Regions from separate parts of the Bordetella petrii genome, predicted to be linked through region 1. Evidence: predicted binding sites of a transcription regulator. Region 1 holds the regulator's gene; each other region holds the start of a gene.

Evidence for each region. The regulator LexA, encoded in region 1, represses DNA repair genes until DNA is damaged. The targets are predictions, from matches to a motif close to ACTGTATNNNNATACAGT.
Region 2: BPET_RS10020 (DNA topoisomerase IV subunit B) is a predicted target of LexA. The motif match lies at 3,808-3,825, and genes of this name have one in related genera.
Region 3: imuA (translesion DNA synthesis-associated protein ImuA) is a predicted target of LexA. The motif match lies at 6,024-6,041, and genes of this name have one in related genera.
Region 4: recA (recombinase RecA) is a predicted target of LexA. The motif match lies at 5,063-5,080, and genes of this name have one in related genera.

The regions. Positions count from the first base shown of each region.
Region 1 covers NC_010170.1:2,920,598-2,928,533, forward strand. Annotated here, with positions in the region: gene uvrB (excinuclease ABC subunit UvrB) at 63-2,090, opposite strand; gene BPET_RS14085 (amino acid aminotransferase) at 2,166-3,371, shown strand; gene lexA (transcriptional repressor LexA) at 3,556-4,230, shown strand; gene BPET_RS14095 (hydroxymethylglutaryl-CoA lyase) at 4,353-5,273, opposite strand; gene BPET_RS14100 (GntR family transcriptional regulator) at 5,376-6,101, shown strand; gene BPET_RS14105 (CaiB/BaiF CoA transferase family protein) at 6,106-7,317, shown strand; gene BPET_RS14110 (TRAP transporter substrate-binding protein) at 7,343-7,936, shown strand, end outside.
Region 2 covers NC_010170.1:2,049,930-2,057,865, forward strand. Annotated here, with positions in the region: gene BPET_RS10005 (IS110 family RNA-guided transposase) at 492-1,475, opposite strand; gene rho (transcription termination factor Rho) at 2,026-3,282, opposite strand; gene trxA (thioredoxin TrxA) at 3,397-3,723, opposite strand; gene BPET_RS10020 (DNA topoisomerase IV subunit B) at 4,027-5,988, shown strand; gene parC (DNA topoisomerase IV subunit A) at 6,030-7,936, shown strand, end outside.
Region 3 covers NC_010170.1:2,725,977-2,733,912, forward strand. Annotated here, with positions in the region: gene BPET_RS13170 (MarR family winged helix-turn-helix transcriptional regulator) at 1-358, shown strand, start outside; gene BPET_RS13175 (FUSC family protein) at 355-2,409, shown strand; gene BPET_RS13180 (DUF1656 domain-containing protein) at 2,406-2,615, shown strand; gene BPET_RS13185 (efflux RND transporter periplasmic adaptor subunit) at 2,620-3,498, shown strand; gene BPET_RS13190 (efflux transporter outer membrane subunit) at 3,495-4,982, shown strand; gene ypfH (esterase) at 5,011-5,721, opposite strand; gene imuA (translesion DNA synthesis-associated protein ImuA) at 6,059-6,766, shown strand; gene BPET_RS13205 (Y-family DNA polymerase) at 6,696-7,936, shown strand, end outside.
Region 4 covers NC_010170.1:2,141,037-2,148,972, forward strand. Annotated here, with positions in the region: gene BPET_RS10415 (recombination-associated protein RdgC) at 1-167, opposite strand, end outside; gene BPET_RS10420 (hypothetical protein) at 320-538, shown strand; gene BPET_RS10425 (MFS transporter) at 911-2,587, opposite strand; gene BPET_RS10430 (sensor histidine kinase) at 2,774-4,150, opposite strand; gene BPET_RS10435 (response regulator transcription factor) at 4,266-4,955, opposite strand; gene recA (recombinase RecA) at 5,198-6,271, shown strand; gene recX (recombination regulator RecX) at 6,268-6,825, shown strand; gene BPET_RS10450 (LysR family transcriptional regulator) at 6,856-7,776, opposite strand; gene metE (5-methyltetrahydropteroyltriglutamate--homocysteine S-methyltransferase) at 7,935-7,936, shown strand, end outside.

The sequences.
Region 1 (7,936 bases):
GTAACAAATCGGCCGCTTTGCCCGCAATGCAACACCCGGGCCATTCCGGCCCTCTCGTGCCGCTATGCCGCGCCATCCAGCAACACGCGCTGCTTGAGCGCATTGAGCGCGTCGCGCGCCGCCGCGGCCTGCTCGAACTCCAGGTTGCGGGCGTGGTCGGTCATGAGTTTTTCCAGGCGGCGGATCTCGCGGGCTACCGACTTTTCGTCGGCCAGCACCTCGGGGGCGATGGCGGATTCAAGGGTATCGTGGCGGGCCGGCGCGACGATGCCGTCGATGAGTTCGCGCACCGCCTTGTTGACGCCGCGCGCCGTAATGCCGTGCTCGGCGTTGAACGCCAGTTGCTTGGTGCGCCGCCGCTCGGTTTCGTCCATGGCCCGCCGCATCGAGGCCGTAATGGCATCGGCGTACAGAATGGCATGGCCGTTCAGGTTGCGTGCGGCGCGGCCGATGGTCTGGATGAGGCTGCGCTCGGAACGCAGGAAGCCTTCTTTATCGGCATCCAGGATGGCCACCAGCGACACCTCGGGGATGTCCAGCCCTTCGCGCAGCAGGTTGATGCCCACCAGCACGTCGAACGTGCCCAGGCGCAGGTCGCGGATGATCTCGACGCGCTCGACCGTATCGATGTCGGAATGCAGGTAGCGCACCCGCACGCCGTGCTCGGCCAGGAAGTCGGTAAGGTCTTCGGCCATGCGCTTGGTCAGCGTGGTGACCAGGACGCGCTCCTGGGCCGCCACGCGCAGTTTGATCTCGCCCAGCAGGTCGTCGACCTGCGTGCGGGCCGGGCGCACCTCGACCTGCGGATCGACCAGCCCGGTGGGCCGCACCACCTGCTCGACTACGTTGTCGGAATGTTCTTGCTCGTAGGCGGCCGGCGTGGCCGACACGAACACGCACTGGCGCATGCGCGCCTCGAATTCTTCGAGGCGCAGCGGCCGGTTGTCGAGCGCCGACGGCAGCCGGAAACCGTATTGCACCAGGGTTTCCTTGCGAGCCCGGTCGCCCCGGTACATCCCGCCCAGCTGACCCATGGTGACGTGGCTTTCGTCGATGAACATCAGCGCGTCGGCCGGCAGGTAATCGATGAGCGTGGGCGGCGGCTCGCCCGGGGCGGCGCCGGACAGGTGGCGGGAGTAGTTCTCGATGCCTTTGCAGAAACCCAGCTCTTGCAACATTTCGAGGTCGAAGCGGGTGCGCTGCTCGAGCCGCTGCGCCTCCACCAGCTTGCCCTCGGCGGTCAGCAGCTTGAGGCGGTCGCGCAGTTCTTCCTTGATGGTTTCGATGGCGCGCAGCACCGTGTCGCGCGGAGTGACATAGTGCGACCCGGGGTAGACCGTGAAGCGCGGCACTTTCTGGCGCACCCGACCGGTGAGCGGGTCGAACAGCTCGAGCGACTCGATCTCGTCGTCGAACAGCGTCAGGCGCAGCGCCAGCTCGGGGCTTTCGGCCGGGAAGATGTCGAGTGTTTCGCCGCGTACCCGGAAGGTGCCGCGGGCGAAGTCGGCGTCGTTGCGGGTGTACTGCATGGCCACCAGCCGCGCCAGCACCTCGCGCCGAGAAATGCGGTCGCCCGCGCGCAGGATGAGCACCATGGCGTGGTAGTCGCCCGGGTTGCCGATACCGTATATGCACGAAACGGTGCCGACAATGACAGTGTCGCGGCGTTCGAGCAGGCTTTTGGTGGCCGACAGCCGCATCTGCTCGATGTGCTCGTTGATGGATGAGTCTTTCTCGATGAACAGGTCGCGGGTGGGAACGTAGGCTTCGGGCTGGTAGTAGTCGTAATAAGAAACGAAATACTCGACCGCGTTCTTCGGGAAGAACTCCCGCATTTCCGCGTACAACTGGGCCGCCAGCGTCTTGTTGGGCGCCAGCACCAGGGCCGGCCGGCCCAGCCGGGCGATGATGTTGGCCATGGTGTATGTCTTGCCCGAGCCCGTCACGCCCAGCAGGGTCTGGTACATGAGGCCGTCGCGCATGCCCTGGGCCAGGCCTTCGATGGCGGCGGGCTGGTCGCCCGCCGGCGGGTATGGCTGGTACAGGTGAAAAGGGCTGTCGGGAAAATCGACGAATCCGGGAGCGGTCATGCTAGACTGTCTCAGGGTAAACCCCTCATTATCCACAGCACGCCCTCCTGCGTCCACATACCCTTACCGAACCCCATGAGCTCTCTTTTCGATTCCGTCGAACTTGCGCCGCGCGACCCTATCCTGGGCCTGAACGAACAATACAATGCCGATACCCGCCCCGGTAAAGTCAACTTGGGCGTGGGCGTGTATTACGACGACGACGGCCGCATCCCGCTGCTGAACGCCGTGCGCAAGGCCGAAATCGCCCGCATCGAGGCCGCCGCCGCGCGCGGCTACCTGCCCATCGAAGGCATCGCCGGATACAACAAGGGAGCCCAGACCCTGCTGCTGGGGGCCGATTCCCCCCTGGCCGCCGAAGGCCGCGTGCTCACCGCCCAGGCCCTGGGCGGCACCGGCGCGCTGAAAATCGGCGCCGACTTCCTGCGCCAGTTGCTGCCGCAGTCCAAGGTGCTGATCAGCAACCCCAGCTGGGAAAATCACCGCGCCCTGTTCGAGCGCGCCGGCTTCCCGGTCGAAACCTACGCCTACTACGACGCCGCCACCCATGGGCTGGACTTCCAGGGCATGCTGGCCTCGCTGCAGGCCGCCCCGGCCCAGACCATCGTGGTGCTGCACGCGTGCTGCCACAACCCCACGGGTGTCGACCCCACGGCCGAGCAATGGCAGCAGATCGCGCAGGTGGTCAAGGCGCGCAACCTGGTGCCCTTCCTCGATATCGCCTACCAGGGCTTCGGCGCCGGCCTGCAAGAAGATGCCGCCGTGGTGCGCCTGTTCGCCGACCTGGGCCTCACCATGCTGATCAGCTCGTCGTTCTCGAAGTCGTTCTCGCTGTACGGCGAGCGCGTGGGCGCGCTGACCGTGGTGGCCGGCAACCAGGACGAAGCCAAGCGCGTCCTCAGCCAGCTCAAGCGCGTCATCCGCACCAACTACTCCAACCCGCCCACCCACGGCGGCACGGTGGTGTCCACGGTGCTCAATACGCCCGAGCTCTACACCCTGTGGGAACAGGAACTCGCCGGCATGCGCGACCGCATCCGCCTGATGCGCCAGCAACTGGTCGACAAAATCAAGGCCGCGGGCGCCACGCAAGACTTCAGCTTCGTGCTGCAGCAGCGCGGCATGTTCTCGTATTCGGGCCTGACCTCGGCCCAGGTCGACGTGCTGCGCGAGCAGCACGGCATCTACGCCGTGGCCAGCGGCCGCATCTGCGTGGCGGCCCTGAACAGCCACAACATCGACATCGTCGCCAAGGCGATCGCCGCTGTCATCAAGCAGTAAGCACAGCCGCAGTCGCCAGCAAAGCCCCTCCACCGGAGGGGCTTTTGCTTTGCATGGCGCGGCCCTGCTGCCCCCGCACGGCCAGGTTCGTGGACACGCCAATCGGGCAGCCCTTGCTTTTTTGGCGTACGTCGTCCAGAATTCGTGCTGTATATCCATACAGTCCGCTTTCCGGATCATCGCCATGGCCAGCAAACTTACCGACCGCCAGCAGGAAATTCTGGATCTCATCCGGCTGACGGTATCGCGCACCGGGTTTCCGCCCACTCGCGCCGAAATCGCCCGCGCGCTGGGGTTCCGCTCGCCCAATGCCGCGGAAGACCACCTGAAGGCCCTGGCCCGCAAGGGCGCCATTGAACTCACCGCCGGCGCCTCGCGCGGCATCCGCCTGAAAGACGCCGGCGAAACCATCCCGCCCGGCCCCGAGACCGCCGCCTCCGCCCTCGCCGGCATGGCCGACGCCGTAGGCCGGTTGCTGCTGCCCCTGGTCGGGCGCGTGGCGGCGGGCAGTCCCATTCTGGCGGCCGAACATGTCGAACGCGAAGTCGGCGTCGACGTTGACCTGTTCGCGCAAACGCCCGACTACCTGCTGAAAGTGCGCGGCATGAGCATGCGCGACGCGGGCATCCTCGAAGGCGACCTGCTGGCCGTCAAGCGCGCGGCCGAGGCCCGCAATGGCCAGATCGTCGTCGCCCGCCTGGGCGACGAAGTTACCGTGAAGCGCCTGCAGCGCCACCAGGGCCGCATCGAGCTGCTGCCCGAAAACCCCGACTTCTCACCGATCGTGGTCGACGGCACCCAGGAATTCGCGCTGGAAGGCATTGCCGTGGGCCTGATCCGCACCCAGGCGCTGCACTAGCTGGCTTTCTCCGGGCCGGCTTTGCCCAGGCCGCCTGCAGTCCGGCCGCCCGCAGTCCGGCTACCCGCGGCACCTTTGGCGTACATCGCCTTCAACACGCGTAGCTTCACACGCGCCGGCACTCACGCACATGCCGCGGCCGCTGGCCGTGGAAACAACCCCGCTCGCGACAGCATGCCCGGCACGGGCCGGCCCAACGTCTGCGCCAGCCATTGCGCCGCATCCGCGAGCGCCGCTGCCGATACCGAGCCGGCGCATCGCATCCGTTCCAGCATATAGGCCACGTCTTCGGTAGGAATGTTGCCTGTGGCGCCAGGGGCAAACGGGCACCCGCCAATGCCGCCGATCGATGCGTCGAACACGCGCACGCCAGCCTGCATGGCGGCCAGCACATTCGCAATGCCCGTATTGCGCGTGTTGTGGAAATGGCAACGCAGCGCGGCGTCGGGCAAGGCCTGTTGCACGGCATCGACCCGTTGCAGCACATCTGCCGGAGACGCCACGCCGATCGAGTCGGCCAGGATGATCTCGTCCGCCCCTTCGGCGGCGGCCTGCCGGGCGATGTGCACCACGCGGTCCACATCGACCTCGCCTTCGAATGGACAGCCGAACGAGGCCGCCACCGTCAGCGTGGCCCGCAACCCGGCATCGCGCGCCAAAGTGGCGACCTGCCCCCAGCCGCGCAAGGTCTCGTCGCTGGGGCAACCCTGGTTGGCCTGGTTATAGCTGTCCGTGGATACCACCACGTAGTTGATTTCGTCGACCCCGGCATCCACGGCGCGCTGCGCTCCCCGCACGTTCAACGCCAGGCCGCTGTATGTCACGCCCGGCCGTCGCGGCACGGCTTTCATCACCGCTTCGGCATCGGCCATTTGCGGCACCCGCCGCGGGTTGACGAAGCTGACCGCCTCGATGCGCCGCAACCCCGCCGCCAAGGCGCGTTCGATCAGTTCGACTTTCTGCCCGGTCGACAGGATTTCAGGCTCGTTCTGCAGACCGTCGCGGGGTGACACTTCAACCAGCGTTACAGGGGGGAATGTCATGGCCGTCCTCGGATTTACCCTTAGTTGTATACAACGACACTTTACACCTACACGGTTTAATAGGATAGTCGGCCTGTTTTAGTAATTTCCCCGATTAATTGTATGCAACAACAGGATGAACCTGCTTCCGCATCGGAAGCTCCCTCTGCGCGCCGGGCCGCCGGCAAGGCCGTGGAGCACGCCTACAACAGCATCAAGGCGGCGATCCTGTCGCGCGAATTCCAGCCCGGTTCCCATCTGGGCGAGGCCGCGCTGGCAAAGCGCCTGGGGATCAGCCGCACGCCTATACGCGAGGCTTTCCGCCGGCTGGGCGCCGAGGGCTGGCTCGAGATCCTGCCCGACCTGGGGGTGCGCGTCACCGAATGGTCGGCGCGAGACGTCGACGAGGTATTCGAGGCGCGCATGCTGTTGGAATCTCACATCGCGCGCCGCGCCGCCGAGCGCATCACGCCCGAGCAGCTCGCGACCCTGCGCCGCCATGCCGAGCACATGGAAAACCTGCTGAACGAACCCGTGGACGCCATCGTGGAAGAGCGCTCCGCCGCCAACAACGCCTTTCACGACCTGCTCGTGCAGGCCGCCGGCAGCAGCCGGTTGCAACGCATCTTGCGCCTGATGGTGGAGATCCCGGTCGTGAAATGGACCTTCAAAGGCTATTCGGCGGAAGAAACGCGCCGCAGCGTGGCGCACCACTTCGAGATCATCGCCGCCCTGGAAGCCCGCGACGGCGAATGGGCCGCGTCGACCATGCGCAGCCACATCCTGTCGGCGCGCAACGCCGTTCTGCGCCGCCTGGCCGCCGACACCCCAACCTCTCCGGAGAATTGACAGCGTGGATACCCCCGACTTCCCTCACGGCCCCCTGCACGGCGTGCGCGTCATCGAACTGGGTCAATTGCTGGCCGGCCCATTCTGCGGCCAGTTGCTGGCCGATTTCGGCGCCGAGGTCATCAAGGTCGAACCTCCCGGCGTGGGCGACCCCATGCGCGAGTGGGGCCGTGAAAAAGCCCATGGCAAGACGCTGTGGTGGCCGCTGATCGCCCGCAACAAGAAGTCCATCACCTGCGACCTGCGCACCGAGCAAGGCCAAGAGATCATCAAGTCGCTGGCGGCCGATGCCGACGTGCTGCTCGAGAACTTCCGCCCCGGCACGCTCGAGAAGTGGAACCTGGGTCCGGACGTCCTGAAGGCGATCAATCCGCGCCTGGTACTGGTGCGCGTATCGGGTTACGGACAGACCGGCCCCTATGCCAGCCGCGCGGGTTTCGGTTCGATCGGCGAGGCCATGGGCGGCCTGCGCTACGTCTGCGGCGACCCGTCGACCGCGCCGTCGCGCGTGGGCATCGCCATCGGCGACACGCTCGCAGCCATGCACGCCGCGCTGGGCACGGTCATGGCGCTGTTCGCTCGCGAACGCATTGGCCGCGGCCAGATCGTCGACAGCGCAATCTACGAGGCAGTGCTCAACTTCATGGAAAGCATCGTCATCGAATACGACCAGGCAGGATACATCCGCGAGCGCAGCGGCCCCATCTTGCCCAACATCGCGCCCAGCAACGTCTACCCCACCGCGGACGGCCTGGACATTCTTATCGGCGCCAACCAGGACAGCGTGTTCCGCCGCCTGTGCCAGGCCATGCAGCGCCCCGAACTGGCAGATGACGAGCGTTACGCCACGCACTGGGCGCGCGGCTCGCACCAGAAGCAACTCGACGACCTGATCGCCGACTGGACCCGCACGCTCAAAGCGGCGGACCTGCTGGCCCTGATGGAAGAACACGGGGTGCCTGCGGGCGGCATCTACCGGGCTCCCGAGATGATGGCCGATCCGCATTTCCAGGCCCGCCAGGCCATCGTGCGAGTGGCGCATCCGGACCTGGGCCAGGTCGCGATGCAGAACGTCGCGCCGCGCCTTTCCGAAACGCCGGGCTCGGTGCGGCATTGCGGCCCGGCACTGGGTGAACACACAGAGGAAGTGCTGACCACGTTGCTGAGCATGCCGCCCGAGCGGGTGGCCCAGCTTAAAACCGCCGGCGTCATCTGACCCACCGGCCCCCAAGGAGGAGACCATGAAGAAAAATCTGAAAGTCCTGGCCTGCGCCGTGCTGGCGATGGGCATTGCCGGCGGAGTGCACGCCAAGGAAACCTTGCGCGTTACGCTGCAGATTCCCGCCAAGCACATCCTGGGCCAGAACGTGCTGGCCTTCAAGAAGATCGTCGAAGAACGGTCCAAGGGAGAGCTGGAGCTGGAAATCTACGATTCCGCCCAGCTGTACAAGGGCACCGAGGTGCCCCAGGCGGTCAGCTCCGGCGCCATCGACATGGGCATCGTGGAACTCGGCGTCTACACGGGCACCATTCCGGCCGCCGGCGCGTTCTCGGTACCGTTCCTGTTTCCGAGCGAAGCCGCCATCGCGAAAGCCACCGCGCCCGACAGCGCCGTGCGCCAGGCCATCGACGGCGCCATTCTGAAGACCGGCGCGCGTGTCATGTGGTGGCAGGCGTACGGCCTGGTACAGATGCTCAGCAAGAAAGCGCCGGTCAGGCTGCCCACCGATCTCAAGGGCAAGAAAGTGCGCGTCATCAGCAAACCCATAGGCGAGTTCGTGGCCGACCAGGGCGGCGCGCCAATCGTCATCGACGGCGCCGAACAGCTTATTGCC
Region 2 (7,936 bases), 870 kb from region 1:
TGGCTGTGGCTGCTATGGCCATGGCTTGTGCTGTGGTTGTGGCCGGGCCGGGATTGGTTCTTGCCCCGTCCTGTGTCGTCCGGTCGGGCGGGGGCGGCGCCCGTGCGTCGGGCTCGGGCGCAACCAGGCGCCCTCGGCCTGCTGCGCAGGCTGTCCCGCCGCCCAACGCGCCACCCCCGCCCGACCGGACGACGCAGGACTGCGACCAGTGAATTTGGGCCGCCGGATCTCGTGCAGTGATCTCGCCGGGTGTCTGGCGCAGGTGTCACTGTCTCAATACAAGACCACCAAGTGTCTGACGCAGGTGTCACTGTCTCAATACAAGACCGCCAGGTGTCTGACTCCGTAGGTGTCAGACACCGCTGTGTGCCGCGGGAGCTCCATTCGTATTATGTGCGGCATCGATGTGAAATTGCGATGCCTGATTCCGCGGTGCAGTGTCCTGCCGCAAGACCGCCAGGTGTCTGACTCCGTAGATACCGTCTTGGCAGTCAAGCGGGTAACGCGTAATCGCTGCGATAAGGGGTGCGGTTTTTAAGCACGCCGAAGCATAAGTGAGCGAGCTTGCGCATGGCGGCGCCGAGAGCAGCCATCTTGCTCTTGCCGGCGGCCAGCAGGCGGGCATAGAGCGCCTGTATGTGGGGGTTATGGCGCACAGCCACGACCGCGGCCATGTACAGGGTGGCCCGCACCCGAGCCGGCCCGGTCTTGGACAGCCGAGGCCGGCCGTTCAGGCTGGTGCCGGACTGGCGCTGTACGGGCACCAGGCCCAGATAGGCCGCCAACGCCTGCGGCGATTCAATGCGCCGGTTATGCATGATCGACAGCAACGCGTTGCCGGTCTGTGGGCCGACCGCCGGGATGCTGGTCAGCAGGTCCCGGTCCTCTTTCAGGTCGGGATGGCGGTCGATATGGTCGTTGATCGCGCGCTCCAGACGCTTGATCTGCTCGGTCAGGAACGCCACGCTTTTGTCGATCGAGCCGGTGACCGGCTCGGGCGACTGGCCGAACTGGGCCTTCTCCTGCCGGTTGAGCTCACGCTGCAGATCCTTGGCCAGCGCCTCGTGCCGGGCCAGCAGCGCGCGCAGTTGCCGCGCGTGCAGCGGCGCCGGCTGCCAGGCCGGCGGGCACAGCGCCTGGCCATAGCGGGCCAGCACGTAGCTGTCGAGCTCATCGTTCTTGGTGCGCACCGCCAGCGCACCGGCAAAATCGCGCGCCTGCGCCGGATTGATCATCGAGACCGTGGCCCCCGCCTCATGCAACGCGGTGCCCGCCTGCTCGTGGTACGGCCCGGTCGGCTCGAGCACCACGTGCAACTGCTCGGGCTGCGCGCCTTGCTTGGCGCACCAGCCTAACAGCGCCTGAATCCCGGCCACCGTATTAGCCACCACCTTGGTCTTGCGCTTATCGCCCTCGGCGCCGACCAGCGCGCAGTTGAGCTTGGCCTTTGAGACGTCAATTCCCAGAAAAAACATCGACTTGGACTCCTAGTGAAATGGCCCCCAAGCCCACTGCGCCCACTTGCCTTGTTCATGCAGGGTCACTATGCCCTAGGCTACCGTCCAGCATCCAGTCGGCTCTCAGAGGCGCGAATCCGGGGCCTAATCTGCGTCACAAAGTCCAGGCTTTCCGTGTCAGAACAAACTCACCGGATCCGCTAGTAGCGATAGCTAATCACTACCGCGCTCAAGATACAAGGTGTCAGACACCGCTGTGTGCCACGGCAGCTCCATTCGTATTGTGCGCGGCATCGCTGTGAAATTGCGATGCCTGATTCCGCGGTGCAGTGTCCTGCCGCAAGACCGCCAGGTGTCTGACTCCGTAGATGTCAGACACCGCTGTGTGCCACGGCAGCTCCATTCGTATTGTGCGCGGCATCGCTGTGAAATTGCGATGCCTGATTCCGCGGTGCAGTGTCCTGCCGCAAGACCGCCAGGTGTCTGACTCCGTAGGTGTCAGACACCGCTGTGTGCCTCGACGGCTTCATGCGCACTCGATCGGAAGCGCAGCGCTTCCGGGTCGAGCTTACTTTTTCATCATGTCGAAGAATTCGGCATTGGTCTTGGTGGCGCGCATCTTGTCGAGGATGAATTCCATCGACTGGACTTCGTCCATGTCGTGGATGAACTTGCGCAGTACCCATACCTTTTGCAGCAGTTCGGGCTTGATCAGCAGTTCTTCGCGGCGGGTGCCCGATTTGTTCAGGTTGATGGCCGGGTAGACGCGCTTTTCGGCCAGGCGGCGTTCGAGGTGCACTTCGGAGTTGCCGGTGCCCTTGAATTCTTCGTAGATGACCTCGTCCATGCGGCTGCCGGTCTCGATGAGCGCCGTGCCCAGGATGGTGAGCGAGCCGCCTTCTTCGAGGTTGCGCGCCGCGCCGAAGAAGCGCTTGGGGCGTTGCAGGGCGTTGGCGTCGACGCCGCCGGTGAGCACCTTGCCCGAGGCGGGCACCACCGTGTTGTAGGCGCGAGCCAGGCGCGTGATGGAATCCAGCAGGATCACCACGTCTTTTTTCATCTCGACCAGGCGCTTGGCCTTTTCGATGACCATTTCAGCCACTTGCACGTGGCGCGTCGCGGGTTCGTCGAAGGTGGACGCCACCACTTCGCCGCGCACGGTGCGCTGCATTTCGGTGACTTCTTCGGGGCGTTCGTCCACCAGTAGGACGATCATGACGGCGTCGGGGTAGTTGGTGGTGATGGCGTGAGCGATGTGCTGCATCATCACCGTCTTGCCCGACTTGGGGCTGGCCACGATCAGGCCGCGCTGCCCTTTGCCGATGGGGGCGAAGATGTCCATGATGCGGCCGGTGAGGTTTTCCTCGCTCTTGATGTCGCGTTCCAGGCGCAGCGGCTGGTTGGGGTGCAGCGGCGTCAGGTTTTCGAACATGATGCGATGCTTGATCGCCTCGGGGGCCACGCCGTTGACCTTGTCGACCTTCACCAGCGCGAAGTAGCGCTCGCCATCTTTGGGGGTGCGCACTTCGCCTTCGATGGAGTCGCCGGTGTGCAGGTTGAAGCGGCGGATCTGCGACGGCGAAATGTAGATGTCGTCGGTGCTGGCCAGGTATGAGGTCTCGGGCGAGCGCAGGAATCCGAAGCCGTCGGGCAGCACTTCGAGCACGCCGTCGCCGAAAATCTGCTCGCCCTGCTTGGCGCGCCGCTTCATGATGGCGAACATCAGCTCTTGCTTGCGCAAGCGGTTGGCGTTTTCGATTTCCAGGCCAGCGGCCATTTCCAGCAGCTGCGAAACGTGCAGCGCCTTCAGTTCATTGAGGTGCATCGCGGTGAAAGGGGAAATTTAAAGAAGGGCTTTGGCGGCGGGCCACGGACGGGCCCGCGCGGTACATGGGCGCCGGCGGGGCCGGCGCGCGAAAAAATTACAACGCGTAGTTTATTACAACGCGCCGTCCAGGAAAGCGGTGAGCTGGGATTTCGACAGGGCGCCCACTTTGGTGGCGGCGGCCTGGCCGTCTTTGAAGAGCATCAGGGTGGGAATGCCACGGATGCCGTACTTGGCGGCAGTGCCCTGGTTTTCGTCGACGTTGAGCTTGGCGACCGTCAGGCGGCCGGAGTATTCGGAGGCGACTTCTTCCAGGATGGGGGCGATCATCTTGCACGGGCCACACCAGGCTGCCCAGTAGTCGACCAGCACGGGCTGGCTGGACTTGATCACATCGGCATCGAAGCTTGCGTCGCTGACGTTCTTGATTTGCTCGCTCATGGTGATTCTCGGTTCAGCAGCATGGGACGCGCCAGCGGCCCTGCCGTTTGTTGTTCTACTGAAAGGTAAGGAGTTAAGCATACCACTGTTGATAACAACAGGGTTTGCCGGTTTTGTGTAGGATGTTGCGGCGCGGCCCACTGGGCGTCGCCGGCAAATGCCGTCGCGGCAGCCCGAAGCCGCCAGACTTGTCATCGTACCGAATTCGAGACTGGTCAGGACGTGCGCATCCCACCTCAGGCCGCGCAGAATCTGGACTTGTCCGTAAAATGTCGGTTTTTTTCCACAGATCTTGGGGATAACTTGGCTACACCACGTTACACCGAGGCGTCCATCCGCGTCCTGAAGGGGCTGGAGCCGGTGCGCCAGCGCCCGGGCATGTACACCCGCACCGAAAACCCGCTGCACGTCGTGCAGGAAGTCATCGACAACGCCGCCGACGAGGCGCTGGCCGGCTACGGCAAGCAGATCCAGGTCACCCTGCACGCCGACGGCAGCGTATCGGTCGAAGATGATGGCCGCGGCATTCCGGTGGGCCTGCACCCCGAAGAAAAGGCCCCGGTGGTCGAGCTGGTGTTCACCCGCCTGCACGCTGGCGGCAAGTTCGACAAGCAGGGCGGGGGCGCCTACGCCTTCTCGGGCGGGCTGCACGGGGTTGGCGTGTCCGTTACCAATGCCCTGGCCACCCGGCTCGAAGTCGTGGTGTGGCGCGACGGCGCCACCAGCCGCCTGGTGTTCAAGGGCGGCGACGTGGCCGAGCCCCTGGCGCCATACACCGAGGCAGGCCGCAAGAAGTCGGGCACGCGGGTGCGGGTCTGGCCCGATCCCAAATATTTCGACAGTCCGCAGATCCCGCCGGGCGAGCTGACCCACCTGCTGCGCAGCAAGGCTGTGCTGCTGCCGGGCGTGAAGGTCACGCTCACCAACGAGAAAACCGGCGACACCAAGACCTGGCAATACGAAGACGGCTTGCGCGGCTACCTGGCCGAAGCCCTGGCCGGCGCCGAGCTGATGGTGCCCTTTTTCGAGGGGCAGCAATACGCCGGCGCCGACCATGAAACTTTCGCCGACGGCGAGGGCGCTCAATGGGTGGTGGCCTGGACCGAAGACGGCAACGCGGTGCGCGAGTCCTATGTCAACCTGATTCCCACCCCCGCGGGCGGCACCCACGAGTCGGGCTTGCGCGAAGGCCTGTACGGCGCGGTCAAGGGCTTCGCCGAGCTGCACGGTTTGCTGCCCAAGGGTGTCAAGCTGCTGCCCGAAGACGTGTTCGCGCGGGCCAGTTTCGTGTTGTCGGCCAAGGTGCTCGACCCGCAATTCCAGGGCCAGATCAAAGAACGCCTGAACAGCCGCGATGCCGTGCGGCTGGTGGGCGGTTTTTCGAAAAGCGCGCTCGACCTGTGGCTGCACAGCAATGTCGAGTACGGCAAGAAACTGGCCGAACTGGCCATCCGCCAGGCCCAGGCGCGCGCGCGTTCGGCGCAGAAGGTCGAAAAGCGCAAGAGTTCGGGCGTGGCGGTGCTGCCCGGCAAGCTCACCGACTGCGAGTCGTCCGACGCCAGCCGCACCGAGGTTTTTCTGGTCGAGGGCGATTCGGCCGGCGGCTCGGCCAAGATGGGGCGCGACAAGGAATTCCAGGCCATTCTGCCGTTGCGCGGCAAGGTGCTCAATTCCTGGGAAGTCGACCGCGACCGCCTGTTCGCCAACAATGAAATCCACGACATCGCCGTGGCCATCGGGGTCGACCCGCACGGCCCGAACGACACGCCCGACCTGTCGGGCCTGCGCTATGGGCGTATCTGCATCCTGTCCGACGCCGACGTCGACGGGTCGCACATCCAGGTGCTGCTGCTGACGCTGTTCTATCGCCATTTCCCGCGCCTGGTCGAGGCCGGCAATGTCTACGTGGCCAAGCCGCCGCTGTTCCGCCTGGACGTTCCGGCGCAGGGCAAGCGGCCGGCGCGCAAGATCTACTGCCTGGACCAGGGCGAGCTCGAGGCCGCGCAAGACAAGCTGCGCAAGGAAGGCGTGCGCGAAGGGGCCTGGAGCATCAGCCGCTTCAAGGGCCTGGGCGAGATGAATCCCGAGCAGTTGTGGGAAACCACCATGAACCCCGATACGCGCCGTCTGCTGCCCGTGGGCTACGGCAGCCTGTCGCCCGACGACACCACCCGCATGTTCGACATGCTGATGGGAAAGGGCGAATCGTCGCAGCGCCGCGCCTGGATCGAAGAAAAGGGCAACCTGGCCGAGCTCGACATCTGACCGCCTGGCCTGCCTGACCGTACACGCAACTCCGAAGACACATGACCGACAGCAATCAACCCGGCCTGTTCGACGCGGCCGCCGGCGAGGCCGACGAGGCCATCACGCTGGCCCGCTATGCCGAGCAGGCGTACCTGGATTACGCCGTTTCCGTGGTGCGGGGCCGCGCCTTGCCCGACGTGGGCGATGGCCAGAAGCCCGTGCAGCGCCGCATTCTCTACGCCATGCAGGACATGGGCCTGGGCCCCGGCGCCAAGCCGGTGAAGTCGGCCCGCGTGGTCGGCGACGTGCTGGGCAAGTACCATCCGCACGGCGACCAGGCCGCCTACGACGCCATGGTGCGCATGGCGCAAGATTTTTCCCTGCGCTATCCTCTCATCGACGGCCACGGCAATTTCGGCTCGCGCGATGGCGACAACGCCGCGGCCATGCGCTACACCGAAGCGCGCCTGACGCCGTTCTCGCGCCTGCTGCTCGATGAACTCGACGAAGGCACGGTCGATTTCGCGCCCAACTACGACGGCAGCCAGCAAGAGCCGCAGATGCTGCCGGCGCGCCTGCCCGTGATGCTGCTCAACGGTGCGTCCGGCATCGCCGTGGGCATGGCCACCGAGATCCCGTCGCACAACCTGCGCGAGGTCGCGCAGGCCTGCGTGGCGCTCATCAAGCAGCCCCGGCTGTCCGACGAAGAGCTGCATGCCATGGTGCCGGGCCCCGACTTCGCCGGCGGCGGCCAGATCATCACCCCGGCGGCCGACATCGCCCAGATTTACGCCGGCGGCCGCGGCTCGCTCAAGGCGCGCGCGCGCTGGCGGTTTGAAGAGATGGCGCGCGGCCAGTGGCAACTGGTGGTGCACGAGCTGCCGCCCGGCACCTCGTGCCAGAAGGTGCTGGAAGAGATCGAGGAAATCACCAACCCGAAGGTCAAGACCGGCAAGAAGAGCCTCACCACCGACCAGCAACAGGCCAAGGCGGTGATGCTGAACCTGCTGGACGCCGTGCGCGACGAGTCGGGCAAAGACGCCGCCGTGCGGCTGGTGTTCGAGCCCAAGACTTCGCGCGTCGACCGCGACGAGTTCGTGAACACGCTGCTGGCGCAGACCAGCATGGAAAGCAGCGTGCCGGTCAACCTGGTGTGCATCGGCACCGACGGGCGGCCGCGCCAGAAGGGGCTGCGCGACATTCTTACCGAATGGCTGGCGTTCCGCACCGACACCGTGGTGCGCCGCACCCGCCATCGCCTGGACAAGGTCATCGACCGCATCCATGTGCTGGAAGGGCGCATGGTGGTGTACCTGAATGTCGACGAAGTCATCCAGACCATCCGCGAATCCGATGAGCCCAAGGCCGCGCTGATGCAGCGCTTCCAGCTGTCCGAGCGCCAGGCCGAAGACATTCTGGAAATGCGGCTGCGCCAACTGGCGCGCCTGGAGGGCATCAAGATCGAGCAGGAACTGGCCGACAAGCGCGAAGAACAGTCGCGTCTGCAGGAACTGCTGGACAACCCGGCTTCGCTGAAGCGGCTGCTGGTGAAAGAAATCGAGGCCGACGCCAAGCAATACGGCGACGAGCGCCGCACCCTGATCGAAACCGCCGAGCGCGCCGTGCTGGAAACCAAGGTGGTCGATGAACCGGTCACGGTCATCGTGTCGCAAAAGGGCTGGCTGCGGGCGCGCCAGGGACACGGCCACGACGCCGCGCAATTCGGCTTCAAGCAGGGTGATGACCTGTACGGCGCGTTCGAATGCCGCACCACCGATACGCTGATCGCCGTGGGCGACAACGGACGGGTGTATTCGGTGGCGGTGGCGGGCCTGCCTTCGGCGCGCGGCGACGGCCAGCCGGTGACCACCATGATCGACCTGGCGCCGGGCACCCGCATCGTGCATAGCATTGCCGCCTCGCCGGACAGCCGCTGGCTGTTGGCCACCCAGCGCGGCTTCGGCTT
Region 3 (7,936 bases), 190 kb from region 1:
GGCCTGGCCCGTGATCATCGCCGGCCGCCTGGGCGACGGCGTGCGCCAAGGCGCCCTGGCCGAAGCGCTGGGCGTCGAAGGCCCTTCCCTGGTGCGCGTCATCGACCACCTGGTGTCGGCCGGCCTGATGGAACGCCGCGAAGACCCGCACGACCGCCGCGCCCGCACCCTGCACCTTACGCCCGATGGCCAGGCCCTGCGCGAACGGGTCGAATGCGTGCTGGCCGCCTTGCGCCGTCAGTTGTTCAAAAACGTCAGCGACGCCGACCTGGAAGCCTGCCTGCGCGTCTTCGACACACTCAAGACCACCCTGGGCCGGCGTTCGGCCTTGGCCACCGAAGAAGAACGCAAGCCATGAAGCTGCCCGACAGCAACGAGCTGATCTTCTCGGCCAAGTGTTACGCGGGCGCCATTGTGGCGCTTTATCTTTCGTACACCATGGGGCTGTCGCGCCCCTTCTGGGCCATGACCACCGCCTACGTGGTGTCGCAGCCCTGGGCCGGCGCCGTGCGATCCAAGGCCGTGTTCCGCCTGGGCGGCACCTTCTTCGGCAGCGCGGCAATGGTGTACCTGGTGCCGCGGCTGTCCAACGCGCCCGAACTGATGATTCTGGCAATGGTGAGCTGGGTCGGCCTGTGCCTGTACATCGCGGTGCTCGACCGCACGCCGCGCTCGTACCTGTTCATGCTGGCGGGCTACACCGCCGCCATGATCGGTTTTCCCAGTGTCACCGATCCCGCCACCGTGTTCGACACTGCGCTGGCGCGCGTCGAGGAAATCAGCCTGGGCATCGTGTGCGCGACGCTGGCGCACAGCCTGGTGCTGCCGCGCGGCATCGCCAGGCCGTTGATGGCCCGGCTGGACGCCACGGTGCGCGACGCGCGCAACTGGATTCGCGAAACCCTCACCCGGCGCGACCCCGCGCAGCACGGCAAAGAGCGCCGGGCGCTGGCCGAAGACATCACGCTGCTGCGCATGCTGTCCACCCACGTGCCGTTCGATACCGGCAACATCCGCTGGACAACCGGGGCCGTGCGCGCCATGCAAGACCAGATGGCCGCCCTGACCCCGCTGGTGTCCGCGGTGGACGACCGCCTGCGCGCCCTGCAGGAAGGCGGGCGCGAGCTGCCCGAACCCGTGACGCAAGTGCTGAACGACATCGCCGCCTGGATCGACGCCGGCCCCCAGGCCGAGCGCGCCCAGGCGGCCACGCTGCGCGCCGAGCTGGCGCGGCTGGCGCCCGCCATCGGCCCGGGCGCCAGTTGGCGCGACGCGCTGCTGGCCAGCCTGTTGACGCGCCTGCGCGAACTGGTCGAAGCCTATGCGCGTTGCCTGGCGCTGCGCCACGACATCCATGCCGGCCTGGCGGGCGCGCCGCGCCACGGCGCGCGCACGGCCCGCCTGGCCGCAGGCCCCGTCCTGCATCGCGACCATGGCCTGGCCCTGCTGTCGGCCCTGTCAGCCGCGCTGGCCATATCGGTCTGCTGCATTTTCTGGATCGGCACGGCCTGGAGCAATGGCGCCACCGCCGCCATGATGGCCGCCATCTTCAGCTGCTTCTTCGCCGCGCAGGACAATCCCGTGCCCGGCATCATGCTGTTCCTGCGCTACACCATCTATTCGATCCCGCTGTCGGCCCTGTACCTGCTGGGCATCATGCCCGCCATTCACTCATTCGAAATGCTGGCGCTGTCGATCCTGCCAGTGGCGCTGGTGCTGGGCGCGCTGATCCCGCGGCCGGCGCACACCGGCAAGGCCATGGCGCTGCTGTTCGGCTTCCTGGGCACGCTGGCGCTGCACGACACCAACACCGCCGACCTGGTGTCGTTCATCGACACCATGGCCGCGCAGATCATCGGCGTGGCCATGGCCGCGCTCATCGCGGCGATTTTCCGCACCATCAGCGCCGAGCAGAGCGCGCGCCGCATCCAGGCGGCCAATTGGAAAGAGCTGGCCGCGCTGGCCAGCGCCAGCCGCGCGCCTTCGCGCTCGGCCTATACGCTGCGCATGCTCGATCGCATCGGCCTGCTGCAGCCGCGCCTGGCGCTGGCCAGGCGTTCCGACGACCAACTGGCCGCCGACACGCTGAAAGACCTGCGCGTGGGCAACGACATCGCCGAGCTGCAGCGCGCGCGGCGCATTCTGCCGGCCGCCGAAGCCGCTATCGGCCCCGTGCTGGGCGGGCTGGCGGGGCTTTTCCGGCGGCGCCTGGCCGGCGGCAGCGGCGCCACCGGCTTGCCCGCCCTGCTGGCCGACATCGACCGCGCGCTGGCGCGCGTGACGGCCGCGCCCGGCGCCCTGGCCGCGCGCGACCGCGCCGTGGTGGCGCTGGTGGGCATCCGCCGCGCCCTGTTCCCGCAAGCCCCCGACTACCGGCCCGACGTACTGCCGCCGGCGCACGCATCATGATTGGCGAATTCAATTTCTACGGCATTTATTTCCCCTGGCTGCTGATGCTGGGGCTGGCCACGCTGGGTGTGGCCTGGGCCGTTCGGCGCCTGCTGGCGCGCGCCGGCTTCTACCGGCTGGTGTGGCATCCGGCGCTGTTCGATGCCGCCCTCTATGTCGTGCTGTTGTACGGCGTCTACCTGATTTCACCTTACGTACTGAAGTAGCACCATGAACATCCTCAATACGCTGCGCCGCCCTGTCGTGGGCAAGTTTTTCGTGACGGCGCTGACCGTCTGCGCGGCGGTCTATGCCGGCTGGCAATTATGGACGCACTACGAAGTCGAGCCCTGGACGCGCGACGGGCGCGTCAAGGCCTACGTCGTGCAGGTCGCCCCTGATGTGTCCGGCCTGGTGACCGCCGTGCCGGTGCACGACAATCAAGACGTCAAGGCCGGCGACGTGCTGTTCGAAATCGACCGCGCCCGCTTCCAGCTGGCTTACGACCAGGCCCAGGCCGCGGTACGCGCGCGGCAGGTGGCGCGCGACCAGGCCGCGCGCGATGCGCGCCGCAACCGTTCGCTGGGCAAGCTGGTGTCGGCCGAAGCGCTCGAACAAAGCCAGGCGCGCCTGCAGCAGGCCGAAGCCGCGCTGGCCGAGGCCGAAGTGCAGCGCGCGACCGCCAGGTTGAATCTGGCGCGCAGCCGGGTGGTGGCGCCCACCGACGGACGCGTCACCAACCTGGACCTGCGCGTCGGCTCGTACGCTACCGCGGCGCACGCGGTCATGGCCCTGGTCGATGCCAGCTCGTTCTACGTAGAAGGCTATTTCGAAGAAACCAAGCTGGCGCAGATCCATGAAGGCGACGCAGTCTCGGTCACGCTGATGGGCGACTCGCGCCAGATCCATGGCCATGTGCAGAGCATCGCCCTGGGCATCGCCGACCGCGACCGCGGCACCGGGGCCAATCTGCTGCCCAACGTCAACCCGACCTTCAACTGGGTGCGGCTGGCGCAGCGCATTCCCGTGCGCGTGCAGATCGACGAAGTACCCAAGGGAGTGCGGCTGGTGGCCGGCCAGACCGCCACGGTGGAGATCAACGCATCATGAACATCCGCCGCCTTCGCATGTTGCCGCTGGGTGTGGCGCTGGCGCTGGCCGGCTGCGCCGCCGTCGGCCCCGATTACCGCGTACCTGACGGCGCCGCCGTCAACCGGCCCACTGCGTCAGCCGGCTTCCAGCAGGCCCGCGCAACGGCCTTCCGGCAGGATGCCGTGCCCGGCGCCTGGTGGCGGCTGTATCGAGACCCCACGCTGGACGCGCTGGTCGGCCAGGCATTGCAGGCCAATACCGACCTGCGCATCGCCGCCGCCAATCTGCAGCGGGCCCAGGCCGCCACGCGCGAGGCGCGCGGACAGCAACAGCCCATGCTGGGCGTGAACGCCACGCCCACCTTCGGACATGTCTCGGGCGTGCAGGCTGGCGCGCCCGACGCGCGGCCGCCCGACAGCTGGTCATATTCCGGCGGCATCAGCGTAGCCTACCAGGCAGATTTGTTCGGCCAGATCCGCCGCGCCATCGAGGCCGCGTCCGGCGACGAGCAGGCGGCCCAGGCGGCCTACGATGCCGCGCGCGTGACGGTGGCGGCCGAAACGGCGCACGCCTATGCCGACATCTGCGCGGCCGGCATGCAACTGGCCTCGGCCCGGCATTCGGTGCAGGTGCAGCGCGATTCGCTCGACGCCGTGCAGCGCCTGCAGCAGGCAGGCCGCGGCACCATGCTCGATGTCACGCGCGCGCGCAGCCAGCTGGAGCAACTGCAGGCCGACCTGCCGCCGTTCCAGGCCAGCCAGCGCACCGCCCTGTATCGCCTGGCTGCCCTTACCGGCCACACGCCCGCGGAAATGCCCGCGGCGCTGCTCGACTGCGCCCGGCCGCCGCGGCTGGCGCAGCCCATCCCGGTGGGCGACGGCGCGGCGCTGCTGCGCCGCCGGCCCGATGTCCGCCAGGCCGAGCGCGCGCTGGCGGCCGCCACGGCCCGCATCGGCGTGGCGACGGCCGAGCTGTACCCCACCATCACGCTCGGGCTGTCCGGCGGCTCGGCCGGCCCTGCCGCCATCGCAGGCGAACGCGGCACATTCAGCTGGAGCATCGGGCCGCTGATTTCCTGGACCCTGCCCAATACAGGCGCCGCGCAGGCGCGCATTGCCCAGGCCCGCGCGGACGCCGGCGCCGCGCTGGCGCGCTTCGACGCCACGGTGCTGGGCGCCCTGCGCGAAACCGAAAGCGCGCTGGTGACATATGCGCGGCAACTCGACCGCGAGGCCACGCTGCAGGCGGCGCGCGACCAGAGCGCGCTGGCCGCCGCCCAGGCCCGGCAATTGTTCGCGGCCGGCAAGACCGATTACCTGACAGTGCTGGATGCCCAGCGCACGCTGGCCGGCACGGAAAGCGCGCTGGCGGCGTCGCAGGCGGCGCTGAGTTCCGACCAGATCGCCCTGTTCCTGGCGCTGGGCGGCGGCTGGCAGGACACGCCGGCCAGCACGGCCGATGCGGCCGCCGCAAGCCGCGCGCCGCGCGCGCCCGGCGTCTAGGGCAGGTTCAAAGAGGGCCGCGCGGGTTTCAGTGCAGCGTCGAGCCCTGCGGCGGCGCCTGGTTCAGGCCCAGCGCCGCTTCCCAGCTGCGCAGCGGCACGCAGGTCTGCAGGCGCTCGATGGCGCGCTGCACCAGGGCCGGGTGCAGGACGTGTCCGACGCGGCTGGCCACATCGATGGTGGCATCGCCATGCAGGGCATCCAGCCGCGCCTGGGCCGCCTGGGCGTGCGAGACGGCCATCACGGCGTCATCGGCGCCGTGCAGCAGATGAATGGTGGTGTATTGGGGCGCGCTCTTGGGCAATTGCGCATAGCGTCCCGAGAAGGCCAGCACCCGCCCGGCCAGGCCGTCATGGGCCTGCACCGCTTCGAGCGCCATGATGGCCCCCTGTGAAAACCCCGCCAGCGCGGTATCGGACTGCAGCAGCCCCAGGCGCGCCTGCGCGGCGCGAATGTAGTCGACCAGCGCCGGCAAGGCGCGCGCCACGCGCCCGGGGCGGTTGTCGTCGTCGACGCCCTGCACGGAAAACCATTGCCGCCCGCCGCCGGCGCCATCGGCCGGCTCGAACCCGGCCGGCGCCAGGATGGCGGCCTGCGGGAAGGCGGCGCGCAGGGCCTGCGCCAGCGGCTGCAGATCGTGCGGCGAGCCGCCCACCCCGTGCAGCAGGATGAACAGTTGCTTGATCTCGATGCCGGGGTCGGGCAGGAACTCTAAGGCGGTGGCAGTGGCGGTGGACATTGGGCGGGGCTGGCTGGCGTTCTAGGGCGGGTCGGTCATTGTAGATCTTGGATCCGGGGAGCTTGCTCGAGGGCGGGAGTTGGATCGGGTTCTTGCGGCGTCCCGGGCCGTTGGGGCAGGCAGGGGGCGGCGCGTTGGGCGGGGCAGTCTGCGTAAGCAGACCTCGGGCGCCTGGATGCGCCCGAGCCCGCCGCACGGGCGCCGCCCCCTGCCTGCCCCAACGACCCGGGACTCGGCGGAGATGGACTCGGGCCATGAGGGCCTACGCGGCTCGTGTTGGTTCAGGCCATGGGAGCTTAAATACTGTATATTTGTACAGTATAAATTCAGATCAGCCATGCTATCCCCCGAACACATCCACCCTGCCCTCTGGCGCGCCACGCAGTTGGCCCGAAGTGCCGAGCGCGGCGTTCCCACCGGCCATGCCGCACTGTCGGCGCTGCTGCCGGGCGGCGGCTGGCCGCCCGGCGCGCTGGTGGAACTGCTGGCCCCGCATCCCGGCATCGGCGAAATCCGCCTGCTGCAGCCGGCCCTGGCCCAGCTCGACAGCCGTCATGCCATCGCGCTGGTGCAGCCGCCCCATGTGCCGCACCTGGCCTGCTGGCAAAGCTGGCGCCTGGCGCCCCGCCAGTTGCTGTGGGTCGCTCCCGAACGCCCCGCCGACGCCCTGTGGGCCGCCGAGCAAATTCTCAAGCACGGCAGTTGCGGGGCCTTGCTCTGCTGGCTGCCCAAGGCGCGGCCCGAGGCCTTGCGCCGCCTGCACCTGGCTGCCCAGGGCGGCAGCACGCTGTGTTTTGCCCTGCGTCCCGCCACGGCGGCGCAGCAGGCCTCGCCCGCTCCCTTGCGGCTGGCGCTGGCGCCGGCCCCGGGCGGGCTGTCCGTTCATATCCTGAAGCGGCGCGGCCCCGCCTGCGCCGAACCCCTGCACATCGTTTTCGAAACCGCCACGCCGCCGGTTTCCGCGCCACCCCGCCATGCCCCTCTGGATCGCCGCCTTCCTGCGCTGCCTGCCGCTCGACGCCGCACGCCCGCAATGGCCTCATGACGCGGCCTTCGCGGTGCTGGAACAAGAGCGCATCGCCGCCCTCACGCCGGCCGCCGCGGCCGCCGGGCTGCAGCCCGGCATGCGGCGCGCCGGCGCGGCGGCCCTGGCGCCGGCCATCGCCCTGCTGGCGCGCGACGTGCCGGCCGAGCATCGCATCCTGCGCGAAGCGGCGCTGGCGCTGCTGCAATACACGCCCGACATCGCGCTGGCCGAACCCGACGCCGTGCTGCTGCAGGTCGATGCCAGCCTGGCGTATTTCGGCGGCCCGCGCGCGTTGCACAAGCGGGTGGCCGCCACGCTGCGCGCCATGGGCCTGCACGCCTCGCTGGGCCTGGCTCCCACGGCTCAGGGTGCCTGGCTGCTGGCGCGCCAGGCCGTCCCGCGGGCGCCGCGCCGCGTGCTGCAAGCCCGCACGCTGGCGCGCCGGCTCGATGCCCTGCCCTGTGCCCTGCTGCCCAGCGCCCAGGCGCGCCTGGACTGGCTGCACGATATTGGCTGCCATACCCTGGGCGCGCTGCGCCGCCTGCCGCGCGCCGGACTGCAGCGGCGCTGCGGCACCGGACTGGTCCGGGCGCTGGACGCCGCCTATGGCGACGCGGCCGAATGCCACGCCTGGATCCAACCGCCCGCGCGCTTTCGGCAACGGCTCGAACTGCCCGACTACATCGAACACGCCGACGCCGTGCTGGCCTCGGCGCGCCGCCTGCTCGAACAGCTCTGCGGCTGGCTGGCGGCGCGGCAGCGCGCCGTGCAGCATTTGACGCTGGTGCTGGAACACGAGCGCGGCCGGCACGCGCGCCCGCCCACCGTGCTGCCCCTCAGCCTGGCCCAGCCGGCCTGGCAGCAGCCGCACTTGCTGGGCTTGCTGCGCGAAAAGCTCGGCCGCCTGCAACTCGAAGCGCCGGTCATCTCCCTGGTGCTGCGCGTGACGGGCACAGTCGAACAGCCCGCCGCCAGCACCTGCCTGTTTCCCGAGCCCGGCGGCACGCCGGCCGAACACGCGCGGCTGCTCGACCTGCTCAGCGCCCGGCTGGGCCGCGAGCGGGTCTTGCATGCGCGGCCGGTGGCCGACCATCGCCCCGAATTCGCCAATGGCTGGCAAGCGGCTCAAGACGGCTCCGGCGGCCAGGCTCCCTTGCCCGGGCCGCTCGATCGTCCGTTCTGGCTGCT
Region 4 (7,936 bases), 780 kb from region 1:
GTATGCGACAGGGCCGCGTTTTCGCGCGGCGAAACCCAACCCAGGCTTTGCATTTCGAGATTGTTGCCAGCCTGATAGGCATGCCGGGCCAGGCTTTCTTCAAGCTGCTCCCCGGTTAGCGTCCAGGGCGCAGACAGTCGGTATATCTTGAGATTCTTGAACCACATGGCGTCGGGCAAAAGGGTTGATTCTATACGAGTGCCGTCGACATGGCGCCCATGTGGTTCCCTCATTGACACGACACGTTCTGTCACGGACAGTGGGCGGGCGTTCCGGTATCTTCCGGCGCATCGTCACTCACCAAAAAAAGGACACAACGATGAAACCGGCGACTATCGTAGGCATTGTGCTGATCGCCCTGGGCGCGGCGGCGCTGGTCTACAAGGGCTTTAACTACACCAGCGAAGAAACCGTGCTGCAGATCGGTTCGGTCAAGGCCACGGCCGAAACCGAGAAATCGGTGGCGATCCCGGCCTGGGCGGGCGTTGCCGCCATCGTGGTGGGGGTACTCGTCATCGGGCTGGGTCGCCGCCGCTGATATGCGCCCGGCAAAAAAAACGCTGGGCCACCACGCTTGCAGGCTCCTTTTGATTCGCGGCCCGCACAAGACAAAAAAAGGCCCGGCTTGAAAAAGCCGGGCCCGGCAGGGTCACGCAATGTCACGCCATTAAAGGCTCGCGGGGGACGTGGCATTGGTGTCAGAGTACTGGCCCTGCGGTTTCCGGACAGGGGATCAAACGTCCGGAAATGTAGTGCAAGACCGTGATCTGAGTTGGCAGTCTAATCCTGGCGGTCTGACAGCGTCCTGAATCCATCCCGTCTCCGCGAGTGCGGGCAAAAAAAAAAGCTCCCGAAGGAGCTTGAAGGGCCAGACAGGCGCAGCAGTCCTGCCTGGCGGGGGAATGTGCGGTCAGTTGTTGATGTCGACGTCTTTGGTTTCGCGCACGAACAGCGTGCCGATAACCAGCGTCATGACCGCGATGATGATCGGATACCACAGGCCGTCGTAGATGTTGCCGGTGGCTGCCACGATGGCGAAGGCCACCGGGGGCAGGAACCCGCCGAACCAGCCGTTGCCGATATGGTACGGCAGGCTCATCGAGGTATAGCGGATGCGGGTGGGGAACATCTCGACCAGCATGGCGGCGATCGGACCGTACACCATGGTGACGTAGATCACGAGGATGGTCAGCAGCACCACCACCATGACCTTGTTCATCTCGGCCGGATCGGCCTTGGCAGGATAGCCGTGGTTACGGATGGCGGCGGTCAGCGCGGTTTTCAGTTCAGCCGAACGGGCCTTGAAATCGGCCGGCGCCATGCCCGCGCCTTCGAACGAGGCGAACTCGTCGTTGCCGATTTTCACCTTGGCCACCGTACCGGCGGGGGCCGCCTGGTTGGAGTAGTTCACCGAGTTGGCGGCCAGGAACGACTTGACCACGTCGCACGAGCTGGTGAACGACGAGGTGCCCACCGGGTTGAACTGGAACGAGCAGGTGGCCGGATCGGCGATGACGGTGACCGGCGCAGTAGCCTGGGCCTTTTCGAGCGCCGGGTTGGCGAAGTGGGTCAGGCCCTGGAACAGCGGGAAGTAGGTCAGCGCGGCGATCAGGCAGCCGGCCATGATGATGGGCTTGCGGCCGATGCGGTCCGACAGCGACCCGAACACCAGGAAGAACGGGGTGCCGATCAGCAGCGCCAGCGCGATCATAATGTTGGCCGTGTTGGCGTCGACCTGCAAGGCCTTGGTCAGGAAGAACAGGGCATAGAACTGGCCCGTGTACCACACCACGGCCTGGCCGGCAGTCAGGCCGAGCAGAGCGATGATCACGACCTTCAGGTTCTTCCACTGCCCGAACGACTCGGTCAGCGGAGCCTTGGAGCCGCGGCCTTCTTCCTTCATGCGCTTGAACGTGGGGGATTCGTTGAGCTGCAGCCGGATCCACACCGAAATGCCCAGCAGCACCACCGAGATCAGGAACGGAATGCGCCAGCCCCAATCGCGGAAGGCTTCTTCGCTCATGGCCGCGCGCACGCCCATGATCACCAGCAGCGACAGGAACAGGCCCAGCGTTGCGGTGGTCTGGATCCAGGCGGTGTAGGCGCCTCGGCGGCCCTGCGGCGCATGTTCGGCCACGTAGGTGGCCGCACCGCCGTATTCGCCGCCCAGGGCCAGGCCTTGCAGCAGGCGCAAGCCGATCAGGATGGCCGGCGCGGCGATGCCGATGCTGGCGTAGCTGGGCAGCACGCCCACCAGGAAGGTGGACAGGCCCATGATGACGATGGTGACCAGGAATGTGTACTTGCGCCCGACCAGGTCGCCCAGGCGGCCGAATACCAGGGCGCCGAAGGGGCGCACGGCGAAACCGGCTGCGAAGGCCAGCAGCGCGAAAATGAAGGCCGCGGTGGGGTTGACGCCCGAGAAAAAGTGCCCCGCGATGATGGCGGCCAGGGAGCCGTACAGGTAGAAGTCGTACCACTCGAAAACCGTGCCAAGCGACGACGCGAAGATCACGCGCCGTTCCTCCTTGGTCATCGGGCGCGGTCCGGTGGATGGGCCGCGTTCTGCCAGCGATGCTGTGCTCATGATGTCTCCTCGTTTCTGGGCCGGTGGTGATCCACCGTGCAGGCTCGCGCCGGATGGCCCGGCGTCGCGCTACCTGCAAGGTAAAAAAGGAGACTGACGAGGTTCTGACGCGATACTTACCCGAATCTTAAATTTGAAACAAATTATTTCCATTAAAGGGCAATATAGTGCGCGTCAGGGTATGCCCTAGGTAGGCTCCGCGGGGTTTGCGGTGCGCGCATACAACGGAAACAGCACCTGGATGCAGGTTCCCGGCAGCCGTGAATGCGCCGTGCCTTCCATAATATGCACTTCAGCGCGGTGCTTCTGGGCGATTTCGCGCACGATGGCCAGGCCCAGGCCGCTGCCTTCAGCCTGGGTGCCCAACACGCGGTAGAAGCGGTCGAACACCCTTTCGCGTTCTTCGGGCGCGATGCCGGGGCCCGAGTCTTCCACCTCGAGGACGGCGTGCGCCGCCGTGGCGCGCACCCGCACCGTGATGTGTCCGCCGGGCGGGGTGTAGCGCAGGGCGTTGTCGACCAGGTTGTTGAGCAGCTCGGCCAGCAGAATGCCATTGCCGGCGATGCGCACCGCGGTGTCGGCGGCCTCGAAGCCCAGGTCGGTGTTCAGGGCCAGAGCCTGGGGCACCCACAGCATGGTCTGCTCGTAGCCAATGGCGTTCAGGTCGGTGGGGGCCAGGTCGGCCGAATGCGGGTTTTCGGCGCGGGCCAGCAGCAGCAGCTGGTTGACCAGGCGCGTGGCGCGCTCGGAACCCATGACCAGCTGCCGCAGGCTCGACTGCATTTCGTCGGGGCTGGCGTCGCGCAGCGCCAGTTCGGCCTGGGTGCGCAGCCCGGCCAGCGGGGTTTTCAACTGATGCGCCGCGTCGGCCACGAAGCGCCGCTGCGCCTGCACGTTGGCCGACAGGCGGTCGAGCAGTTCGTTCATGGCCCCCACCAGCGGCGCGATCTCGGATGGCGCCGCGCGCTCGTCGATGGGCGACAGGTCGTCGGGCCGCCGCGCCCGCAGGCGTTGCTGCAGCGCATTGAGCGGCGCCACCCCGCGCGACAGCCCGAACCACACCAGCAGCACCGCCACCGGCAGCACCACGAACTGCGGGATGATCACGCCCTTGATGATGTCGTTGGCCAGCTCGGTGCGCCTTTCCATGGTTTCCGCCACCACCAGCAGGGCCGGCTGGGTCTGCGGGATGTGCAGGTCGATCCAGGTGTAGGCGAGCCGCACACCGAAGCCGCGCAGGGTGTCGTCGGCGTACTGCACGGCGCCGGGGCGCGGCTGGCCCAGGTCGGGCGGCAGGGGCAGGGCGCGGTCGCCGCCCAGGTATTCGCCATGGCTGCCCAGCGCCAGCCAGAACACGCTGTCGGTTTCGTCCGGGCGCAGCACGTCGCGCACGGACTCGCTCATGTGCAGGACGGCGCGGCCATCCTGGGCGTGGACGTAGCGCGACAGCACATGCAGGTTATTGGCCAGCGCCCGGTCGTAGGGCACGTTGGCGATGTTCTGCGCCACGACATAGGTAATGGCCACGCTCATGGGCCACAGCAGGAACAGCGGCGCCAGCATCCAGTCGAGGATTTCGCCCAGCAGCGATCGCTGGGGCGGCGCGAAGCTGGGACCCTTGGCCCCGCCGCTCATGGCGTCCAGGGCTTCCTGGTTCAGCTTTTCGTGCGCGGCCGGCTCAGTGCGCGAGGTAGCCGGCACCCTGGTCCCGTTCAAGGCAGTAGCCCAGCCCGCGTACAGTGATGATCTTGACCCCGCTGGGTTCGAGTTTCTTGCGCAAGCGGTGCACGTAGACCTCGATGGCGTTGGTGCTGACTTCTTCGCCCCATTCGCACAGGTGGTCGACCAGTTGCGTCTTGCTGACCATGCGGCCGCTGCGCGTTAACAGGATTTCCAGCAAGCTGACCTCGCGCGCGGACAGGTCGAGGGTCTGGTCGTCGACCAGGGCCACGCGGCCGGTCTGGTCGAACACCAGCCGGCCGTGGCGCAAAAGCGTGGCGCCGCCGCCCGCGCCGCGCCGGGTCAGGGCCCGCACCCGGGCTTCGAGCTCGGACAGGGCAAAAGGCTTGGCCATGTAGTCGTCGGCGCCCAGGTCCAGGCCCTTGACGCGCTGCTCGACGCTGTCGGCGGCGGTCAGGATGAGTACCGGCAGCAGCGAATTGCGCGCCCGCAGGCGGCGCAGCACTTCGAGCCCGGCCAGTTGGGGCAGGCCGAGGTCTAGAATGAGCAGATCGAAAGCCTGGGCGGCCAGGGCGGAATCGGCGGCCGCGCCGTCGCGGACGGCGTCGACAGCGTAGCCATTGTGGCGCAACGAGCGGGACAGGCCGTCGGCCAGGATGCTGTCGTCTTCGGCAATGAGGATGCGCATGCGTAAGGTAAAACGGGGCGATGGCCAGAGGGCGCCGGCCGGTTCGGGCATTCTGGCACAGCCCGGGGGCCTTGCCCACCCGGGGAATCCCAGGAGCTATATGGCATACTGGATTTTTATCCAGTATAATCCGATGCCATAATCGCCGCTGCCGGTATGTATATCTTCTGTATCGCTGGCGCGGGTTGGCGCCGGCCCGCCGCAGCGTCGCACACAAATTTACCCACGGGACACCACACCACATGAACGACAAATCCAGCAAGGCAGCCGCATCGGAAAAAGCCAAGGCGCTGGCCGCCGCGCTTTCGCAGATCGAAAAGCAGTTCGGCAAGGGCTCGATCATGCGCTACGGCGACAACGAGGTCGAACACGATATCCAGGTCGTGTCCACCGGCTCGCTGGGCCTCGACATCGCCCTGGGGGTCGGCGGCCTGCCGCGGGGGCGCGTCATCGAAATCTACGGCCCTGAGTCCTCGGGCAAAACCACGCTTACCCTGCAGGTCATCGCCGAAATGCAGAAAATCGGCGGCACCTGCGCCTTTGTGGATGCCGAGCACGCGCTCGACGTCCAATACGCGGCCAAGCTGGGCGTCAACCTTACCGACTTGCTCATTTCGCAACCCGACACCGGCGAGCAGGCGCTCGAAATCACCGACGCCCTGGTGCGCTCGGGTTCGGTCGACCTCATCGTCATCGACTCGGTCGCGGCCCTGGTGCCCAAGGCCGAAATCGAAGGCGAAATGGGCGACTCCCTGCCGGGCCTGCAGGCCCGCCTGATGAGCCAGGCGCTGCGCAAGCTCACCGCCACCATCAAGCGCACCAATTGCATGGTCATCTTCATCAACCAGATCCGCATGAAGATCGGCGTCATGTTCGGCAACCCCGAAACCACCACCGGCGGCAACGCGCTGAAGTTCTACTCGTCGGTGCGCCTCGACATCCGCCGCATTGGCTCCATCAAGAAGGGCGAAGAGGTCGTAGGCAACGAAACCCGCGTCAAGGTCGTGAAGAACAAGGTCTCGCCTCCGTTCAAACAGGCCGAGTTCGACATCATGTACGGCGCGGGCATCTCCCGCGAAGGCGAAATCATCGATCTGGGCGTGCAGGCTGGCGTGGTCGACAAATCGGGTGCCTGGTACAGCTATAGCGGCACCCGTATCGGCCAGGGCAAGGACAACGTGCGCGAATACCTGAAAGAGCACCCCGAACTCGCCGTCGAGATCGAAAACAAGGTGCGCGAGAACCAGGGCATCGTCAGCCGCGCGGCCACCTTTCCCGCCAGCGAAGCCGAGGCCGAAGACGACGGCCAGGCATGATCCGCAACAAGCCCGGCACTTCAAGCGAGCCGCGCAGCGCATCTGCTGCGCGGCGCAAACCGGGCCAGCGCGAAGCCGACGGCGGCTTCGAAACCTTGAGCAAGCCCGCGCGTAGCGGGCCCTCGCTCAAGGCCCGCGCGGTGGGCTATCTGTCTCGCCGCGAATATGCGCGCAACGAGCTTGCGCGCAAACTGCAGCCCTACGTAGACGAGGGCGCCGACCTCGATGCCGTGCTCGACGCACTGGAAAAAGAAGGCTGGCTGTCTACCGAGCGGTTCGCGCAAAGCCTGGTGCACCGCCGCGCCACGCGCCAGGGCACGGCTCGCATCGTCCAGGAATTGCGCCAGCACGGCGTGGCCGAAGACCAGGTTGCCCAATTGCGCGACGATCTCCGGGCCACCGAATATCAGCGCGCCCTGGAAGTCTGGCGCAAGCGCTATGGCAGCAAGCCGGCCGACCGCGCCGAATACGCCAGGCAGGCGCGCTTCCTGGCCAGCCGTGGCTTTGCCCACGACGCCATCCGGCGCGTGCTGGGCGACGAACACGACGACTGACTCCCGCCACGGCGGCACTCCGCTATCGCGTCAGGCCTTGGCCGAGCGTATGCCGTCCAATGTCTTGAAGCAGACTTCGCGCGCGATCGCCAGAAAATCCCCCACGTACGAGGCTTCTGTGTCTTCCGTGCGCACGGCCGCGTATAGGGTGCGCCATACGCCCTGCGGGCCCAGATGGCACAGTTTCAGCCAACCCGGCCGCAGGTATTCCGTCAGCGCCCAGTTGGGCAGCGCCGCCACGCCGCGGTTGCTGGCAACCAGCTGAGCAATGATGGGTGTCAGCTCTGCCTTGCGGACCGCTGCGGGCTCGACCCCGGCCGGGTCCAGGAATGCGGTGAAAACATCCAGCCGCTGCCGGTCTACCGGATAGGTAATCAGCGTCTGGTCGGCAAGCTGCTCAGGCTCGACGTGCCGCAGGCTCGCCAAGGGGTGTGATCCCGCCACGGCCAGCACCAGCTCGTATTTGAACAGCGGCAGGTACTCCACGGCTTCCAGCCGCAGCGGATCGGACGTAATAACCAGGTCGAGATCGCCGCGCACCAGGGCGGGCAGGGGGGCGAACGAGAACGCGGCCGAAAGGTCCAGCGCCACGTCGGGCCACTGTCCCCGAAAGGCATCCAGCGCCGGCATCAGCCACTGAAAGCATGAGTGGCATTCAATGGCCAGATGCAGCCGCCCTGTACGCCCGGCCGCGAGCTTTTGCAGTTCACGCTCCGTGGCGCGCAGGCGCGGCAGGATTTCATCGGCCAGCGCCAGCACCCTCAGCCCGGCGGTGGTGAGACGGGCAGGGCGAGTGCGCCGGTTCAGCAGCGGGGTGCCCAGCCGGGTTTCGAGGTCGCGCAACTGATGCGATAGCGCCGATTGCGTCAGGTGCAGGCGTTCGGCGGCTTCTTGCAGGCTGCCGCCATCGCGTATGGCTGACAGGGTTTCGAGATGGCGGATTTCAAGCATGGCGGATCTGCTGGCCGAATAAGGGCTGCGGGGTGCGACTAGCGCTAGTTACATGAATAAATCTCAACAAATATATGTTGAGTTTGATTTTGCTGCAAGTTGACTTGAGCGCAGAATAGCATCCGAGTTGAATAAATTTGGTCTTCTTGGATATTTATAT